DNA from 2 places in the Klebsiella sp. R445 genome. Region 2 is predicted to be linked to the other one. Evidence: predicted binding sites of a transcription regulator. Region 2 holds the regulator's gene; the other holds the start of a gene.

Region 1 (10,128 bases), 1.5 Mb from region 2:
CTCTGATTCGCGGTATTCGTTAACCGTGGTTGCATATTTAGTGACCACTGTTTTCTTTTCCACCAGATCAAATAATGAGGGAAACGAGGCATGAAGAGACAAAAACGAGATCGCCTGGAACGGGCACATCAACGTGGATATCAGGCCGGCATCACCGGTAGATCGAAAGAAATGTGTCCCTACCAGACCTTGAACCAAAGGTCCTACTGGCTAGGAGGCTGGCGAGAAGCCATGGAGGACAGGGTACAAACTGCCTGACTGTCTCTTTAAAAAAAGAAGCCTCCGCCGAGCGGGGGCTTCGCCTTTTATACTTATCTCTGCTTATCAGAACGCAGACGTGTCCTGGAACAGGCCCACTTTCAGATCGTTCGCGGTGTAGATCAGACGACCATCAACCAGCACTTCGCCATCCGCCAGGCCCATGATCAGACGACGGTTAACAACACGTTTGAAGTGAATACGGTAGGTCACTTTCTTCGCCGTTGGCAGAACCTGGCCGGTGAATTTGACTTCGCCTACGCCCAGCGCACGGCCTTTGCCTTCGCCGCCGAGCCAGCCCAGATAAAAACCAACCAGCTGCCACATGGCATCCAGACCGAGACAGCCAGGCATCACCGGATCGCCAATAAAGTGGCAACCGAAGAACCACAGGTCCGGGTTGATATCGAGTTCTGCCTCAACAAAACCTTTATCGTAGTTACCACCGGTTTCGGTCATTTTGATGACGCGGTCCATCATCAGCATATTTGGCGCTGGTAACTGCGGGCCTTTCGCGCCAAACAGTTCACCACGGCCAGAGGCAAGAAGATCTTCTTTTGTATAGGATTCGCGTTTATCTACCATGTTTTCAGTAAGCCTTATTTTGAGTTCGGGACGCAGGATAGCTAACACGTGTACGCTGAACAAGTCCGATCAGTTCGAACCTGAACCGCCTAACCAGCGTAGCGGCCACGGAAAACGGTGGCGACTCTCTTGCTGCGTCGCCTGTGCAATCCGTTCCTGAATGGTTTGCCGTAACGTTTGCCCTTCGCCATCCCATAGCAACTGGGTCAAAATGGGTATCGCTTCAGTGACATCTTCGACTGCCCAGATGAAAAACTGCTCATCGGCGACGGCCTGCTGGAGCTCTGCGGACAGGCTCAGATGGCGGACGTTCGCTGCAGGAATGATCACGCCCTGTTTGCCGGTCAGCTCGCGCTGCTGGCAAATGGAAAAGAAGCCTTCGACTTTTTCATTGAGCCCGCCAACCGGCTGTACGCGACCAAACTGGTCTACGGAACCGGTGATGGCGATGCTTTGATTGATGGGGACTCCTGCCAGCGCGCTGATTAAGGCGCACAGCTCGGCCATCGAGGCACTGTCGCCGTCCACTTCACTGTAGGATTGCTCGAAGGTCAGTGAGGCGCTGAAAGGCAGCTGCTGTTCGAGCTCCAGCTCGGACATCAGAAACGCCTGCATGATCATCATGCCTTTGGCGTGAATGTTACCGCCCAGCTCCGCCTTGCGCTCCACGTCGATAAACTCACCGTCACCGATGTGTACGACGCAGCTAATGCGCGATGGCTCACCAAATGCGCGAGGATGACCCGGGAATTCGATGACCGACAGGGCGTTGATCTGACCAATGCATTCGCCTTCGGTTTCAATCAGGATCTGTTCCTGCAGGATTTCATCCTGGATACGCTCGGCAAGATAGCCTTCACGCCACTCACGGCGAGCCAGCATGGTTTGCATCTCTTCGGCGGTGATCTGTTCACCTTCGCAGAAGGCGGCGGCCTCACGCAGCTGACGAGCGATCCATTGCGGACACAGTGGCAGCATCTCCTGGTCACCGGTATAGCGGGCCGCTTCCTGAATCAGCAGGTGCCAGGCGTCCGCCGCCAGGCCAGGCAGCTCGAGCTGCTGCGCATTTTTCCAGACCCACTGACACCATTGCTTCAGGGTGTCTTCATCAGCAATCTGCAGATTGTCTTCGTACTCGCTGTAAATCGCCTGCGCAGAGAGCTCGGGTTCCATCTCCTGGAAATCCGCCAGTGACTCACGCTCGCCGACCAGAATGACCTTCAGGTTGAGCGGCATCGAGGGAATGCTGACCGGCAGAGGACGGGACTCGTCAATGGACAGCCAGTCAAAGCGCTGGCGAATAATCATGCTTTTCAGGCGCATCCACAGCAGTGGCTGTGCCAGTAATGCACGCAGAGAAATAATTAAGACGCCACCATTTGTGCGATGCACAAGGCCCGGTTGCAGCGAGATTTCGCCGTTAAATTGCCGTACGCAGCCAAAGAGCTGTTCTGCTTCGACCCAATCGGCAGTTTCAACCGGGGCGGTGCTGGCAAAATTATCGTCAGCGTGCGTTGCCGGTGTCAGGGTGACGTTTCCGCCGTTGACCTGGTAGCGAACGCCGTACAGCGGGTCCGTCGGTTCAAACAGCGTGCGGGTTTCTGTCGCCAGCCATTGCAGGTATTCCGCTTCTTCAGGGGCTTTAACCAGCATGAATGGCGAGATGGTCGGGGTCACAAGAAGTTGTTCCAGACCATAGAATAAACGGGGCTGCAGCTCGCCTGCGAGGGATTCCTCAGCATGGGCTAAATCAGCTTGTGCAAACAGCGCCTGATAACTTTCCGTATCAGGAGCAAGGTCTTTTCGGGTCAGTTTCGTAATGGTCAAAGTCGCTGTTTTTAGTCAGATGTAAAGCGCGCGATTATACCTTATGCTGCGTCCGAGCACACGGAGGATTACATGTGCAGTGATGATAAGCGGGTTACCTGCATCACGAATGATGATTTATTCTCAGCACATCGGGAAAAAACTGATATCCTGAAATGAGTTACACGGTCACATTGAGATCGCAATGAAATATCAACAACTGGAAAATCTTGAAAGCGGCTGGAAATGGAATTATCTGGTAAAGAAGCACCGGGAAGGTGAGCTGATTACCCGCCATATTGAAGCCAGCGCAGCAAAAGCCGCGGTCGATGTCTTACTGACGCTCGAAAATGAACCGGTTCTGGTGCATACTTGGATTGAGCAGCATATGAATCCGGAATTAACCAACCGCATGAAGCAGACTATCCGGGCGCGTCGCAAGCGTCACTTTAACGCAGAGCATCAGCATACGCGCAAAAAGTCGATCGACCTGGAGTTTATCGTCTGGCAGCGTCTGGCTGGGTTGGCGCATCGACGTGGCAAAACATTGTCAGAAACCATCGTGCAGTTGATCGAGGACGCGGAGCATAAAGAGAAATATGCCAGCAAAATGTCCAGCCTGAAGCACGATTTGCAGGTATTGCTCGGTAAAGAGTGATGTTAAGGGTAGGGGGAGCTCGTGTCGTGGCGAGTGGCCGTTTACTTCGGTATCTGAATTTAGCGTAAAAAAAACCCCGCATCAGCGGGGTTTTTTATAGGTAGTAATCTTAAGCCTGCGGCTGAGATACTACGTCTTTGTAACCTTTAACTTCGATCTCTACGCGACGATCTGGGCCCAGGCAGTCGATCAGTGCAGCGCGAGCTTTCACGTTGTCACAGGTATTGCCGGTAACCGGGTTGGATTCACCCATGCCACGTGCGGAGATTTTGCCAGCCGGGATACCTTTAGAAACCAGGTAATCAACAACAGACTGAGCACGTTTCTCGGACAGCTGCTGGTTGTAAGCGTCAGAACCGATACGGTCGGTATAGCCCAGAACCACTGCAGAACCGTCTTTCGGATCCATGTTGCTCAGCTGGGTGTACAGCTGATCCAGAGCCTGCTGACCTTCCGGTTTCAGGGTAGATTTGTTGAAGTTGAACAGTACGTCAGACTTCAGGGTGAAGTGCTTGGTAGTAACTTCTGGAGCCGGAGCCGGAGCCGGAGCTACAACTGGAGCTACATCGTCCTGACCGAAACGGTAGGAAACACCCAGGCTCAGCATGCCGTTATCCGGACGCGCGCCAACGGTACCTGCATCACCGATGTTGTTAACCCACTGGTATTCCAGACGAGTAGCGATGTCACGAGTAACAGCCCACTCTAAACCACCAGCAAATACCGGGGATACGCCAGTGTCGTGTTCGCTGCGGGAAACGCCGGTAGAACCGTAGTTGCCATCAGCGTCTGCACGCCAAACCATACCACCCAGACGGGTATAGATATCCAGATCGTCAGTGATCGGGTAACCCAGTTTAGCGGTCAGCTGAACGCCCTGAGCTTTGAATGCGCCGTTGTCTACGCTGCCTTTGTATGCAACGCGACCCAGCCAGTCATAACCCATTTCAAAACCGAGGTACGGGTTAACCTGGTAACCACCGAACGCACCAGCACCAAGCTGGCTGTTATGGGTAGGACCATTGTTGCCCTGGAAACCGTTACCGTAGAAACCGGTATCGTGAAACTGGGACCAACCCAGTTTACCACCTGCATACCAGGTGTTATCTTTCGGTGCGGCCTGCGCTACGGTAGCGAAGCCAGCCAGTGCCACTGCAATCGCGATAGCTGTCTTTTTCATTTTTTGCGCCTCATTATCATCCAAAATTCGCCATGAAGGTACAAAAGACCTCACGGTTAAATCCTTCACCCGGGGCGTGACTTGTTGTTAACTATGCTGATACATGCAGCGTAAGCCGATCACCCCTGGCGATGTAAAGTCTACAACTTAGTTCGAAACTTACAAGTGTGAACTCCGTCAGGCATATGAAAAAAAAGGGTTGTATACACAATATTTAACAAATATGGTTGATTTTCGTTCGGCAAAAAAAGCTGCGAAACCGCATCAGACAGGCATTTCGGCAAAAATGGCCCTGTTAAAAATATGGAATTGGTGTGATCAAAAAAAATTCTAGGATTCATCCTAATTTAGCTTAATGATACAAATTAGAGTGAATTTTTAGGCCGCTGAGTTGTCTGCCACCCTGGTTCATATTTCCAACAGGGCGCATGATGAAGCCCATGGCATGACCTTCCTCTGCTGCGATGACCAGACGGTCGTGTTCGTCTGCAGTAAGTTCATCTGACAACCAGCCAATAACGACACTGTAATTGCCGGTACGGAGCGCGCGGATCATCGATTCTACGGTGTTGCACGGCGACAGTTGGCTGATCTGCATTACCTTGGTTAACGGTAAACCAGCAGACTGCACCCATTCGCGGCTCAGTTTCTGTTTCGGTGTTAGCCAGAGCTGCCAACGAGACTGTTGCCCCAACTGCTGTAATAAAGGTAGCAGGAGTAGCTGCGTCATCATAGGCTGATCTTCGCGGTAGACAATTTCACTAATCAGCCCGCTGGCTGGTTGTTCGGTGACGTCTTGCGAATGGCGACGTACGGAAGCAGAAGTCAGTGATGAACGGTTTGCGTAAGCTGAAGTGAACATAGTCTATCCCGCCTGTGAGTTACTGTATGAATGTACAGTATATCTACCTGGGGAAAAGATCAACCTCATTTATCATTTTTGTGGTTGAAAATCGTACATGTGTCCTGACGCGATCTTACCGGGCGATGCAGGACTCAGGGAACGGGAGATCCTTCATGGTATATTCTATTTTTGGCGATAATTTTCTGAAAGCCCCTCGCAAAACGATACGTTAATTGGCAAGAATCTAAAAATCATCTTGCTGCAATAAACGAAGTCACTTATTTTCAGTATTAACGGTTCCGTTAAAAATAAATTCCGTTCACATGATTAACAAAGGAATAATCATGAAGAAAATCACACATCAACGGTTCCATCAATTTCAGGAATGTTTATCATCACTCGGGAAAATACATTGCCGGCCGCTTTTTGGTGGTTATAGTCTGGCGATAGAAAATACTGTTTTTGCCATGGCAACAGAGGGTGAAGTCTACCTCAAACTCTGTGAGCAAAGCGCGGGCTATCATGTTGTAAAGGCTGCCCCTCTTTTGATTATGCGAAAAAACGGTCGCCCGGTTTTATTGAAATATTATCAAATTGATGAAGCGCTTTGGCGTGACAGTAAAATGTTGCTCAAACTATCCGTGTTTTCATTGCAAACCGCGCGAAATGAAAAAAAACAGCTGCGCGCAACAGGACGGTTGAAAGACCTGCCAAATATAAGTTTCCATATGGAGTTAATGTTAATTCATGTCGGCGTAACCGATGAGCAGACGTTGCGGAATTTGGGGGCTCAGGACGTCTGGTCAAAATTGCGAGAGTCAAATAAAGCGCTCTCGCTGAATTTTCTTTATGCATTAGAGGGCGCGATTGTCGGTGTGCATGCTGCAGCGCTCCCGACGCAACGTCGGCGGGAGCTTGCAGAATGGGCTGGTGGTCAGCACCGTGATATCGAAGGCTACTCCGGTTGAACCGCAACCTGTTTTTGTAAGCGGCATATTTCCGGTAACAGCGCCAGTAGCAGGCCAATTTGCTGGAGCACCAGCGGTTCTTTACTGTCAGGTTGGGGGTCGAGATGCTGGATCCGAGTCTGCAAACTATTGAGCGCTTGCTGCACCCGATGTTCGTCGGAAGGCCTGTGGTGCAGCGCATCATCAACGTAACAGACGGCATCATCAAGCAGCGCCAGAATATCCGGTGTAGTAAGTTTCTCCCGGTGTGCGCCCAGTGCGGAAATATAGCTGGTGAATGTATGGTTCAGGCACAGCAGACGGAATGCGGTTTCGCGCAGTGCGGCGTCAGCCTTTGGCTCTGTGGACAGGTTCGATACCACTGAGGCAAGTTCGCCATCCCGGCTATGGGCATCGCGGCGCGCGACACGATATGCCAGACGATTGTCGCGTCCTTGGTGATACTGCTCAAGAATGGCATCCAGGTAGCGGCAGTTGGCGTTGATCGCCTGAGCCAGCACGCGTGGCAGATTACGGAACTTCCAGTCAGGCCAGATAAAGCTCACTGCCGCCCAGGCGATAGCACAGCCCATCAACGTATCGAAGATACGCGGTAACGCGACTTCGAATCCTTCGCCCAACAGATTAAAACAGAGCAGGACCAGCAGGGTGATAAACATCGTTGCGTGGGCATACTGCACATTGCGAAAAGCGAAGAACAGTACACCAGTCAGGACAATCAACAGCAGTTGTCCTTCCACGGAGGGCACCAGCAGTAATAAGGGCAGTCCGATGGCGACGCCAATCAGGGTGCCGATAATCCGCAGGGCGAGCCGGTGTCGCGTGGCATTATAGTTTGGCTGACAGACAAACAGGCTGGTCAGAAGTATCCAGTAGCCGTGATTCAGTCCGGTAAACTGAATAAACGCATAGCCTGCACAGAGCACCAGCGACATTCGCACCGCGTGGCGGAACAACGCGGATTCAGGCGACATATTACGACGCAGACGCAGCCAGATATCGCTGAAGCCGCTTAGCCTGTCGTCCAGCAGCAAACTTTCGGTATTGCTGTTGGAAGGTGCGATGGTTTGTGCTGACTCAATGGTCGCCAGTTGGGCGTCGATCGCCCGTAAATTATTAAGCAGAAAGCCCAGGGCCTTGATTTGCTCGGCCGGGGCGCCACTGGCACGTACGCGATCGAGGGCGGAATCAAGATGCATAAAGGCCCGTTCGAAATGGGCATCGTGCTGATAGGGCTCACGTAACAAAATAGCGCGGGATAATTTCTGACACGCCTGTGCCTGCATCGACAGCATTCGCTGAAAGCGGAACATCACATCGCTATAGCGGAAATGGTCGCGCAGCGTTTGATACTGAATATGGGAGGAGCTGGCACGTTCGTGAATATCCTGGGCCACGAAGTAATACTGCAACGTCCGGCGAGTGCCGCGTTGGCCACGGTCGCCCCGTAGACGAGTCAGCAGCGAGGCTTTGGTCTGATTAAGGGTGGTGACCAGTTGGCCATTCGCAATGGCTAAATCGTATAACGGAGCCTGACTTTCATCTTCGATATCCGGGTCAAACAGGCGAGATTTGAGTTCCAGATAGCGCGCCAGTTGCTCATAGCTACGTGCCAGATTGTCCTGGAGAGGACGAATCGGGAAAATAATATGTCCGGCGAGCGTCAGCACGTTGTACCAGACTGCACCGGTCAACAAAAACAGCGGCTGCAGGTACCAGCGGTCGTAGAGCGTGGTCCCCAGCATGGTATAGATGGCAATCAGCAACGCGCCAAATGCGATGGTGGCGTAACGCTGCCCCAGGCCGCCGAGCAGAATAAATCCTGTCGTCGAGACCGTTAAGCCGAGCGCAAACAGCCACGGCCACGGAAAAAGCAGTTCTACCGACGCAGATGCAATAAAAAAGCACACCAGCGTGATGGCCAGGTTGCGTAGTCGGCCGGTCAAGCGGTCGTCGAGGTCAGTCAGGGCTGCTGCAACCACACCCAGTGTCAGAGGAATGGTGAGTTTAACTTCGCCAAGCCACCACGGAACGGCGGTTGTGCCGCAAAGTGCGATAAAAATCCTGGCGTTATATAGCCAGGTGCTGTTCCATGTATAACGACGTAGCAAGGGGCTAAGCATGGTTTTCTTCCGTCCGGTTACTGAAAGCGACGGCGCGCATTGGCTTCACGCGCAGCGCGGGCAGTTTCGACGGAAACTACTCTGCGTCCTACCGGCCACAGTGCAATGGCGGCGATTTTAAAATTGGCGATACCAACCGGGATCCCGATGATGGTCACACATTGTGCGATGCCGCTAAAGATATGCATCAGGCAAAGCCACCAGCCAAAGAAGATAAACCACAGAATATTTAAAAGCGTACCGCCGGTGTTGAGCAGCGCACTTTTTCTTTGCGGTTCCAGTTCATCAACATGAATCGCTTCATTGCCATAAGGCAGAAGCGACAGTCGGGTAATTTCCCAGCAGGAACGGGTTAACGGCAGCGTGAAGATCAGAATGATGCTGACCAGTGTTGCCAGCAGCCAGCCCAAGGTGGTTGCGAAACCACCAAGGATAAAGTTCAGAATATTCAGAATGGTACGCATAAACCCTCAGTTCAGTTCTGGAGATAATATCTCCGTCATACTTCAGGTTGCCTGTACGCTGGCGATGTTCGCTCACCGGAACGACTGACCTGAGTACGCTCATCGGGGTTCGCCCACCTGCCGCTGTGCTGCAACTTGCAGTATGCCGGGTATAAGACCCGACCATTGTAACGTTTTTTACGCTGGAGCACCTGGTCGCAGGCGGTTAAACTTGAAAACATCCAACCTGATTGATATTCGGCATTATATGGAACTTAAAGCGACAACATTAGGCAAGCGCATGGCACAGCATCCTTACGACAGGGTGCAACTGCTCAACGCCGGAGTAAAGGTATCTGGTGATAACCATGAATATATCATACCTTTCAATCAGTTATTGTCGGTTCATTGCAAGCGAGGCCTGGTGTGGGGCGAGCTGGAGTTTGTTCTGCCGGACAGCAAAGTGGTGCGTTTGCACGGTACCGAATGGAATGAGACGCAACGTTTCTTTCATCATCTGAATACGCTCTGGCTGCAGTGGAGTACGGAAATGAGCAACATTTCCGCCGATGTTCTCCGCCAGCTGCTGGTGGATGCGGGTCGCGCCAGCGCAGAAGGCAAATGGCTGACCCGTCAACAGGTCACTGAAGTACAGGGGAAAATTCGTCGGGCGCTCGCCGGGCTGCCGATGCCGACCAGCCGCCTTGATGCTTTTGAGAACTGTCGTGAGCTGTGGCAGGAGTGCCAGGGCTGGCTGGCTGATACCGAAACCGCGCGCCTTGCCCATAACCAGGCGTTTACTCGGGCGATGCTGGAACAGTACAGCGGCTTTTTTGCCGGGATAGAATCCTCACCGCTTAACCCGGCGCAGGCGAGAGCGGTGGTAAACGGCGAGCGCTCGCTGTTGGTACTGGCCGGTGCCGGAAGCGGAAAAACGTCGGTCCTGGTTGCCCGCGCCGGTTGGTTGCTGACGCGAGGCGAAGCCGCTCCCGACCAGATCCTGCTGCTGGCGTTTGGTCGCCAGGCCGCCCAGGAGATGGACGAGCGCATCCGCGAGCGGTTGAGCTCTGACGATATTACGGCACGCACCTTTCACTCGCTGGCGCTGCATATTATTCAGCAAGGCAGCAAAAAAGTGCCCGCCATCAGCAAGCTGGAGAGCGATAGCTCCGCGCGTCAGGCCCTGTTGCTGAAAAACTGGCGTCTGCAGTGCCAGGAGAAAAAAGCACAGGCAAAAGGTTGGCGCCAGTGGCTGGAAGAAGA
Region 2 (10,128 bases):
AAAGCATCGGCATCAGGGAGCGTTCGCGCGGTCTCAAGAAGACCGTGTCCGTAAGCGTTCGCTTTCACGACTGCAACCAGCTTGCTGGCAGGCGCCAGCTCACGTAGACGTTGCAGGTTGTGTCGCAGAGCGCGGCGGTTAATGACTACAGTTGCCGCTTGCATTTAAATTCCTTAATAAAAGAATCTCCTAAATCATTCGTATTGCGGGAAGGCGACAAGCCTGAGAATTCCCGGGAGCTTAGTAAACTAAGTGACCGGGGTGAACAGGCGTAGTCAACGCATCTGCGGCATGAAGGATGACGGAGATTTATTCGTCGTCGTATTGTGGCCCGGCATAATTGTCGAAGCGCGACCACTGACCATTAAATGTCAGACGTACTGTCCCGATGGGGCCGTTACGCTGTTTACCAATAATAATTTCCGCGATGCCTTTCAAGTCACTGTTCTCGTGATAGACCTCATCACGGTAGATAAACATGATTAAGTCGGCATCCTGCTCGATGGAACCTGATTCACGCAAATCGGAGTTTACCGGGCGCTTATCAGCACGTTGCTCCAGCGATCGGTTAAGCTGCGACAGCGCCACCACCGGCACCTGAAGCTCTTTCGCCAACGCCTTCAGTGAACGGGAAATTTCCGCGATTTCCAGGGTACGGTTATCGGAGAGCGACGGCACGCGCATCAGCTGCAGGTAGTCGATCATGATCAGCCCGATACCGCCGTGTTCACGGGCGATACGTCGCGCACGGGAGCGCACTTCCGTCGGCGTCAGGCCGGAGGAGTCATCGATATAGATATTGCGTTTTTCCAGCAGAATGCCCAGCGTGCCGGAGATACGCGCCCAGTCTTCATCATCCAGCTGGCCGGTACGAATACGGGTCTGATCGACCCGCGACAGCGACGCCAGAGAACGCATCATGATCTGTTCTGATGGCATTTCAAGGCTGAAAATAAGTACCGGTTTATCCTGCAACATCGCCGCGTTTTCAACGAGGTTCATCGCAAATGTCGTCTTACCCATTGAAGGACGGGCAGCGACGATAATCAGATCCGACGGCTGCAGGCCGGCGGTCTTTTTGTTCAGATCGTCATAGCCGGTATTCACCCCGGTGACGCCGTCATGTGGTTGCTGGAACAGTTGCTCGATACGCGCCACGGTCGCATCAAGAACATCGGCGATATTCTTTGGGCCTTCGTCTTTGTTGGCGCGGCTTTCCGCAATTTTGAATACCCGGGACTCCGCCAGGTCGAGCAGGTCTTCACTGGTGCGGCCCTGCGGATCGAAGCCCGCTTCAGCGATTTCATTGGCGACCGAGATCATCTCACGGACAACCGCACGTTCGCGTACGATATCCGCATAGGCGCTGATGTTCGCCGCACTTGGCGTATTTTTCGACAGCTCAGCCAGATAGGCAAAGCCCCCGACGCTGTCCAGCTGTCCCTGACGCTCCAGCGATTCCGCCAGCGTAATCAGGTCAATCGGGCTGCCCGTTTCCTGCAGCCGCGCCATCTCAATAAAGATATGGCGGTGCGGACGGGTGTAGAAATCTTCCGCCACCACACGCTCGGCAACGTCGTCCCAGCGCTCGTTGTCCAGCATTAAACCGCCCAACACCGACTGTTCCGCTTCAATCGAGTGCGGCGGTACTTTCAACCCGGCGACCTGATAATCGCGCTCACGGGGTTCAGTCTGTGGTTTGTTGAAGGGTTTATTTCCTGCCATAGTGAATGGAGTTACCGAGATAAAGAGTGGGTCGAAAGATTACCATATTTTTCTTACGGAGGGAGCATGGCAACGCGCATTGAATTCCACAAACATGGTGGCCCGGAAGTGCTTAACGCGGTGGAGTTTACCCCCGCAGAGCCCGGTGAAAACGAAATCCAGGTAGAAAACAAAGCCATCGGTATTAACTATATCGACACCTATATTCGCAGCGGTCTCTATCCGCCGCCGTCCCTGCCGAGCGGCCTGGGCACCGAAGCCGCAGGCGTGGTGACCAAAGTGGGCCGCGCCGTGACCCATATCCAGCAGGGCGACCGCGTGGTCTACGCGCAATCGGCCCTCGGCGCCTACAGTTCCGTGCATAACGTCCCGGCGGACAAAGCGGCCCTGTTACCGGACGCAATCTCCTTTGAGCAGGCCGCCGCCTCGTTTTTGAAAGGGCTGACCGTCTATTATCTGCTGCGTAAAACCTACGATATCAAACCCGGAGAGCCGTTCCTGTTCCATGCTGCCGCTGGCGGCGTTGGGCTGATTGCCTGCCAGTGGGCGAAGGCGCTGGGGGCGAAACTGATTGGTACCGTCGGCAGCGCGCAAAAAGCGCAGCGGGCGAAGCAGGCCGGGGCCTGGCAGGTGATTAACTATCGCGAAGAGAATATCGTTGAGCGCCTGAAGGAGATAACCGAAGGGAAAAAAGTCCATGTGGTCTACGATTCCGTGGGGAAGGATACCTGGGAAGCGTCTCTTGATTGTCTGCAGCGCCGGGGGCTGATGGTCAGCTTTGGCAACTCTTCTGGCCCGGTCACCGGGGTAAACCTGGGGATCCTCAACCAGAAAGGTTCGCTGTTCGTCACCCGCCCTTCTTTGCAAGGCTATATCACCAACCGTGAAGAGCTGGAGCAAGCCAGCCGCGAGCTGTTTTCATTGATTGCCAGCGGCGCGATTAACGTTGACGTGGCGGACAGCCAGAAATACGCCCTGACCGATGCCCGACGCGCGCATGAGGTACTGGAAAGCCGAGTGACCGAGGGCTCAAGCCTGCTGCTGCCGTAATCCTTCACTTCGGTAGTTTGTCGTTTGAAGGCGTATGACGGGAGAGGAACAAAAGTTTAGGGCTTCCACCTGGGAAGCCCTTACTTTTTTTTGTTCGGCTGTATGTAGGGTACAGCGCGATGAATTCATTAACGCGCTAATAGTGACAGATTTAATAAGCAAAGCCTACGCTGTTTTATGCAAAAATCTTCAGGTTGTGATACACCGCTCAATACCTTAGTAACGCCAACGGTTATTCCCGCGATAACGGTTGTCAGCAGGTGATTTTATCGCCCGAATCACCCATACCACGACAACCGCCAGCAGTAACCACGGCAGCAGTTTAATCATTAATGCAAACAGCCCACCCACGAACATCAGCGCGGTCGCGACCACGATGGCGGCGATAATCCCCAGTAACGACACGCCGGTGACCAACAACATGACAAAAAAACCTATAACGAATAAGAGTTCCAGCATCGTCTTCTCCCCAAAGAAATGTCTATGCAACTTCTTTGAGTATTACAAAAATCATGCCAAATATAACGTATTGAATATAAAGAAAAATGCCCCGCATGGTTTATGCAGGGCATGGTGAATTTGACCAGGTTTTAGTGAAAACTTACCGCTTATCGGCAACCAGTTTCAGCGCGTGTTCCAGCACGTTGATATCGGCACCGGCTTTATGCGCATTCTCGCTCAGGTAGCGACGCCACTGGCGTGCACCCGGGATCCCCTGGAACAGGCCCAACATATGGCGAGTAATATGACCCAGGTAGGTCCCGTTGCTCAGCTCACGTTCGATGTACGGGTACATCGCGCGCACCACCGCGACCGGATCGGCATCGGCGCCATCACCGCCAAAGATTTCGCGATCGACTGACGCCAGGATCCCCGGATTCTGATAAGCCTCACGCCCCACCATCACGCCATCCATATGCGCCAGGTGCAGTTTCGCCTCTTCCAGCGATTTAATGCCACCGTTGATCGCCATGGTCAGATGCGGGAAGTCGCGCTTCAGCTGATACACGCGCGGGTAATCCAGCGGCGGGATCTCACGGTTTTCTTTCGGGCTCAGGCCAGAGAGCCAGGCTTTACGGGCGTGGATAATAAACATCTCGCACTCGCCCTTCCCGGAAACGGTATCGATGAAATCGCACAGGAATTCATAGCTGTCCTGGTCATCAATGCCGATACGGGTTTTTACCGTTACCGGAATCGACACCACATCACGCATCGCTTTAATACAGTCGGCCACCAGTTGGGCATTGCCCATCAGGCAGGCGCCAAACATGCCGTTCTGCACGCGGTCGGACGGGCAGCCAACGTTCAGGTTGATCTCATCGTAGCCGCGGGCTTGTGCCAGTTTCGCGCACTGCGCCAGCGCCGCCGGATCGCTACCACCCAGCTGCAGTGCCAGCGGATGCTCTTCTTCGCTATAGGCCAGATAGTCGCCTTTGCCGTGAATAATCGCCCCGGTGGTGACCATTTCGGTATACAGCAGCGTTTGCCGCGACAGCAGACGCAGGAAGTAACGGCAGTGCCTGTCTGTCCAGTCGAGCATCGGCGCAATGGAAAAACGGTGGGCGGCAAAAACGTGAGAAGTTGATTCTGGCATCATGGCGAATAAACAGGCATCCGGGTAAAAAGGGGCGCTACTATAGCACAAAGATACAGCACAGGCGCATAGCGCCACCGCGGGCGCTTTGCACCTGATACACGGGCTATCGCCTGCGCGGTTTGCCGTCGTGAGGGCCGAAAAATTGCGGCGGATGATCGACCCAGCGATCCTGACGCGTCGCGGCATACTCCGGGTTTAGCGGGTAATAGATGCGATTGAATTTTTTGTTCGCCTCGCCCACCACCAACAGGCGTACCTCCTGTTGGGTGTTATTCAGGAAGGTATGGCATACGCCGGTGCCGGCAGGAAATCCAACGCTGTCCCCAGGTTCCAGCTTCCACAGATAGCCGTTAATCCAGACTTCAGGATACCCCTCCAGCACGTAGATAAACTCTTCTTCATCACTTTCTGCGTGGGGATAAGAAGTCCGACGGCCTGGCGGTAAACGCTCATGATGGATCCCCAGCCGGTTCAGCCGTAACCCACGTGCCAGCGGCGCACCAATGGAAAAGCGCTCTGGGTTATTGGGATAAGTGGCATCATCGGGCCCTTCGAGTTCATGCCAATGTCGAATGCAATCAGGTCGTTTCATCGTTTTCTCCCGAAAATGAGATGCATCAGGTATAGCACAAGCTGCCGGTTCTCGGCGTTTTGCCTGGATCGTGATAAAGTAACAACTTCACACTCGGGCGGCCAGAGGATGCTCATGAATAAGACCACTTCGCAAGAATTGTTAGCGCATGCTGAAAAGCTCTGTGCACAGCGCGGCGTGCGCCTGACTCCCCAGCGCCTGGAAGTATTGCGCCTGATGAGCCTGCAGCAAGGGGCGATTAGCGCCTACGATCTGCTCGACCTGCTCCGCGATAAAGAGCCGCAGGCTAAACCGCCCACGGTGTATCGTGCGCTGGAGTTTCTGCTTGAGCAGGGATTCGTGCATAAGGTTGAATCAACCAACAGCTACGTGCTGTGCCATCTGATCGATCAGCCGACCCATACCTCCGCGATGTTTATCTGCGATCGCTGCGGCGTGGTGAAAGAAGAGTGTGCCGAAGGGCTGGAAGATATTATGCATACCCTGGCTGCCAGAATGGGCTTCGCGCTGCGTCATAACGTGATTGAAGCACATGGTCTGTGTGCCGGCTGCGTCGAAGTCGAAGCCTGTAGTACACCGGGGCACTGCCAGCATGACCACACGATTCTGATTAAAAAGAAAGCCCGCTAAGGCTTGCGCCAGAGCGGGAATCAGGGTTGTCGGTACCTCCGTGTACCGCACGGGCAGGCAATAACAAAGGGTCAGAACACTGATGTGCCCCGCTACCAGCGGTGGCCGTTTTTACGTTCCCAGTCAGACACTTCTTTCTCGGCCTGATCTTTGGCAAATCCGTAACGTTCCTGGATTTTACCCACCAGCTGGTCACGCTTACCTTCAATGACCGTCATGTCATCATCGGTGAGCTTACCCCATTGTTCTTTCGCTTTACCTTTCAACTGTTTCCAGTTACCGCCGATTTCGTCTTTGTTCATCATTCAGTCCTCATCGTTCGGTGGGTTAACAGCCCGCTGCGTGCCGGACATAACGTTAACTATAGTTAAGAATTCTGGGTTTAATTTATTATTCGGAATCTTTAACCACCTACATGACAAAAACCGCGACAAAACCATTATGAAAACCAGGTGCCGCGCTGCCAGTGTCGCCGCCAGATCAGCGCCAGCGACAGGCCGCGCAGCGCAAGGAAGACCGCCAGCGCCAGCCACAGTCCATGGTTCCCGAGAACCGGTAGCGTCAACAGAGTCAGGGCAAACCCTGCCGCCGCCACCGCCATGCTGTTACGCATCTCAGCTCCCCGCGTCGCCCCGATAAACATGCCATCCAGCAGATAGCACCACACGCCAATTACCGGCAGAATCACCTGCCAGATCAGATAGCGGTCGGCCAGCTGCTGCAGCGAAGGGATCGAGGTTAACAGCGCGATAATGTACGGCCCCGCCACGGCGTAGATCGCCGCAAATATCAGCGCCACCATTCCCGACTGACGGCAGGCCGCCCGCCAGACCTCAAGCAACTGACTGCCATCTCGCGCGCCATAGGCCTGCCCGGAGTGGGCTTCGACGGCGTAGGCAAACCCATCCAGCGCATAGGCGGTGAAGGTCAGCATGGTCATCAGGAGGGCGTTGACGGCGACGATATCGCCCCCGAGACGAGCCCCGAAAACGGTCACCGCCCCGAAGCACAGCTGCAGCAGTAAGGAGCGCAGCATGATATCGCGGTTTAATGCCAGCAGCCGTCGCACATCCCCGCGCCAGGCATTCTTCAGTATGCTGAAGGACACGCCACGCAGCACCAGCACGTGCCTTGCCATCAATAGCCCGATGATAAAGGTGGCGTATTCAGCGACCACCGTCGCCAGCGCGGCCCCCTGCACGTTCATGTGCAGGCCCATCACCAGCCACAGGTCGAGGACAATATTCAGCAGGTTGCCAACCACCAGCAGGATCACCGGCGCGCGGGCATACTGCACGCCCAGCAGCCAGCCAAGCAGCACCAGGTTTGCCAGCGAGGCCGGAGCGCTAAGCCAACGAATATCCAGGAAGCGTTGTGCCTGTTCCAGAACCGCCTGATTGCCGCCCACGATATGCAACGCCAGGTCGATCAGCGGTGCCCGGAACAGGACAATCATCAGGCCGGCCCCTAAGGCCAGCCCCAATGGCTGCACCAACGCCCGCGCCAGACGGAGGGGGTCTTTTGCGCCAAAGGCCTGAGCCGTCAGCCCGGTGGTGCTCATCCGCAGGAAAAGCAGCAGCATGAAAAGGAAACTGGTGGTCGTGGCACCCACCGCGACGCCGCCGAGATAAACCGGGCTGTCGAGGTGGCCGATAACGGCGGTATCAACCAGACCCAGCAGCGGGACGGTGATATTGGAGAAAATCATGGGTAGCGCCAGGCGCCACAGGGCTTTATCAGCGGCGTGAAAGAGCATAGGAAAGAGCCTGACTGAGAGAAGACAGCGCAGCATCATCCATCAGACGATGCTGCGTGGTGAAGGTGTTACAGCCACTCTCCGTTGCGGATCACGCCAACGGCCAGCCCTTCAATAGTGAAATTTTGTTCGCGCAGATTCACCACGATCGGTGAAAACTCGCTGTTTTCTGGCAGGAGTTCGACGATGTTGCCCTGTTTTTTAAGGCGTTTAACCGTCACTTCTTCGTCGATACGCGCCACGACAACCTGGCCATTACGCACATCCTGCGTTTTATGCACTGCCAGCAGATCGCCGTCGAGGATACCGATATCTTTCATCGACATACCGCTAACGCGCAGCAGGAAATCGGCATTCGGCTTGAACATCGCCGGGTCGACCTGGAAATGGCCTTCGATATGCTGCTGAGCCAGCAGCGGCTCACCGGCGGCCACGCGGCCGATCAGCGGCAGACCGGGTTCTTCTTCCGTCAGCAGACGAATACCGCGGGAGGCACCAGAGATAATCTCGATTGCGCCTTTACGGGCCAGCGCTTTCAGGTGCTCTTCCGCCGCGTTCGGAGAACGGAACCCCAAGCGCTGAGCAATTTCCGCACGCGTCGGCGGCATGCCCGTCTGGCTGATATGATCCCGAATGAGATCAAACACCTCTTGCTGCCTGGTCGTTAACGCTTTCATCCCGCCCCCTGGGTGTATATACAGTTATGCTGTGAGTATATACAGTTAACGGTGATTTTGGAATCAAATTTCACACAAAAATCAGGAGATACTTTCCATTTTTGCGCAGCCGATCGCCCATCACGCCTGGCGACGAATTAATGGTAATGCGCCCACAGCAAAAGCCCCCAGGTGATCAGCGCGATCGCGATAGCCAACAGTACCGCCGCGGACCCCATATCTTTCGCGCGCCCTGACAGTTCATGGTGTTCCGGGCCAATACGGTCCACCACCGCCTCAATCGCGCTATTAATAATTTCGACTATCATCACTAACAGGACCGAGCCGATCAGCAGCACACGGGTGATAGCGTCAACGTCCAGCCAGCAGGCGATCGCCACGGCAATAATCGCGGCGACGCCTTCCTGACGAAAGGCGGCCTCATTTATCCATGCCGCACGGAACCCTTTCCAGGAATAACCTGCCGCTTTAATAATTCGGGTTAACCCAGTGGTATTATTGGCCATCAAAAGAACCTTTTTATGTAAATGACGTCAATGAGTGTACGCGTTTGCCGTGTGGCAACGGAAATTTTGCGCGCTTTCTGTTATTCTTGCCGCGCATTTGCATGATTAACCAGAGGCTTCACATCGTTTATGTCCGGCTGGCAACGAATTTACTATAAATTACTGAATTTACCATTACGGGTGCTGGTAAAAAGCAAGTCTATTCCCGCAGAACCTGCTCAGGAATTAGGGCTGGATACCTCGCGTCCTATTATGTATGTCCTGCCTTATAACTCGAAGGCAGACCTGCTGACGCTGCGCGCCCAGTGCCTCGAGCACGATTTACCTGACCCGCTCGAACCGCTGGAAATCGACGGTGCTCTGCTGCCGCGCTACGTCTTCATCCACGGCGGCCCGCGTGTATTCACCTATTACACGCCGAAAGAAGAGTCCATCAAGCTGTTCCACGACTACCTGGATCTGCACCGTAACCATCCTGACCTGGACGTGCAAATGGTGCCGGTGTCGGTGATGTTCGGCCGCGCGCCAGGACGTGAGAAAGGCGAAGTGAACCCGCCGCTGCGCATGCTGAACGGCATTCAGAAATTCTTCGCCGTGCTGTGGCTGGGACGTGACAGCTTTGTCCGCTTCTCCCCGCCGGTGTCGCTGCGCAGAATGGCTACCGAGCACGGTACCGATAAAATTATCGCCCAGAAACTGGCACGTGTCGCGCGTATGCACTTCGCCCGCCAGCGTCTGGCGGCCGTCGGCCCGCGCCTGCCCGCGCGTCAGGACCTGTTCAACAAGCTGCTGGCCTCAAAAGCCATCGCCCGTGCGGTGGAAGATGAAGCGCGCAGCAAGAAAATCTCCCACGAGAAAGCACAGCAGAACGCCGTCGCGCTGATGGAAGAGATCGCGGCTAACTTCTCCTACGAGATGATTCGCCTGACCGACCGCGTGCTCGGGTTTACCTGGAACCGTCTGTATCAGGGGATCAATGTCCATAACGCCGAGCGCGTGCGTCAGCTGGCGCATGAAGGGCACGAAATTGTCTACGTGCCGTGTCACCGTAGCCATATGGACTACCTGCTGCTCTCCTACGTGCTGTATCACCAGGGTCTGGTGCCGCCGCACATCGCCGCCGGTATCAACCTGAACTTCTGGCCAGCAGGCCCGATATTCCGTCGTGGTGGCGCCTTCTTTATTCGCCGTACCTTTAAGGGCAATAAGCTCTATTCCACGGTGTTCCGCGAATATCTCGGCGAGCTGTTCAGCCGCGGTTACTCGGTTGAGTACTTCGTGGAGGGCGGGCGTTCCCGTACCGGCCGTCTGCTGGATCCGAAAACCGGCACCCTGTCGATGACCATCCAGGCCATGCTGCGCGGTGGGACTCGTCCGATTACGCTGGTACCGATCTACATCGGCTACGAGCACGTCATGGAAGTGGGAACTTACGCCAAAGAGCTGCGCGGCGCGACCAAAGAAAAAGAGAGTCTGCCACAGATGCTCCGTGGTCTGAGCAAGCTGCGTAACCTCGGTCAGGGCTATGTGAACTTCGGTGAACCGCTGCCGCTGATGACCTACCTGAACCAGCATGTTCCGGAATGGCGCGA

The links. The regulator LexA, encoded in region 2, represses DNA repair genes until DNA is damaged. The targets are predictions, from matches to a motif close to TNCTGTATGTACATACAGNA.
Region 1: the regulator LexA is predicted to act here: its motif matches at 5,370-5,389, upstream of sulA (SOS-induced cell division inhibitor SulA).

The regions. Positions count from the first base shown of each region.
Region 1 is NZ_CP180446.1:1,357,607-1,367,734, reverse strand. Features, by position in the region: gene rmf (ribosome modulation factor) at 91-258, shown strand; gene fabA (bifunctional 3-hydroxydecanoyl-ACP dehydratase/trans-2-decenoyl-ACP isomerase) at 325-843, opposite strand; gene ACMYSN_RS06400 (Lon protease family protein) at 913-2,670, opposite strand; gene matP (macrodomain Ter protein MatP) at 2,855-3,307, shown strand; gene ompA (porin OmpA) at 3,417-4,487, opposite strand; gene sulA (SOS-induced cell division inhibitor SulA) at 4,840-5,349, opposite strand; gene ACMYSN_RS06380 (TfoX/Sxy family DNA transformation protein) at 5,676-6,299, shown strand; gene yccS (YccS family putative transporter) at 6,287-8,422, opposite strand; gene ACMYSN_RS06370 (YccF domain-containing protein) at 8,440-8,886, opposite strand; gene helD (DNA helicase IV) at 9,134-10,128, shown strand, end outside.
Region 2 is NZ_CP180446.1:2,843,803-2,853,930, forward strand. Features, by position in the region: gene alr (alanine racemase) at 1-164, opposite strand, end outside; gene dnaB (replicative DNA helicase) at 310-1,725, opposite strand; gene ACMYSN_RS13310 (quinone oxidoreductase) at 1,792-2,775, shown strand; gene pspG (envelope stress response protein PspG) at 2,992-3,234, opposite strand; gene dusA (tRNA dihydrouridine(20/20a) synthase DusA) at 3,377-4,375, opposite strand; gene ACMYSN_RS13325 (cupin domain-containing protein) at 4,479-4,967, opposite strand; gene zur (zinc uptake transcriptional repressor Zur) at 5,082-5,597, shown strand; gene ACMYSN_RS13335 (CsbD family protein) at 5,690-5,899, opposite strand; gene dinF (MATE family efflux transporter) at 6,037-7,353, opposite strand; gene lexA (transcriptional repressor LexA) at 7,422-8,030, opposite strand; gene ACMYSN_RS13350 (diacylglycerol kinase) at 8,168-8,536, opposite strand; gene plsB (glycerol-3-phosphate acyltransferase) at 8,666-10,128, shown strand, end outside.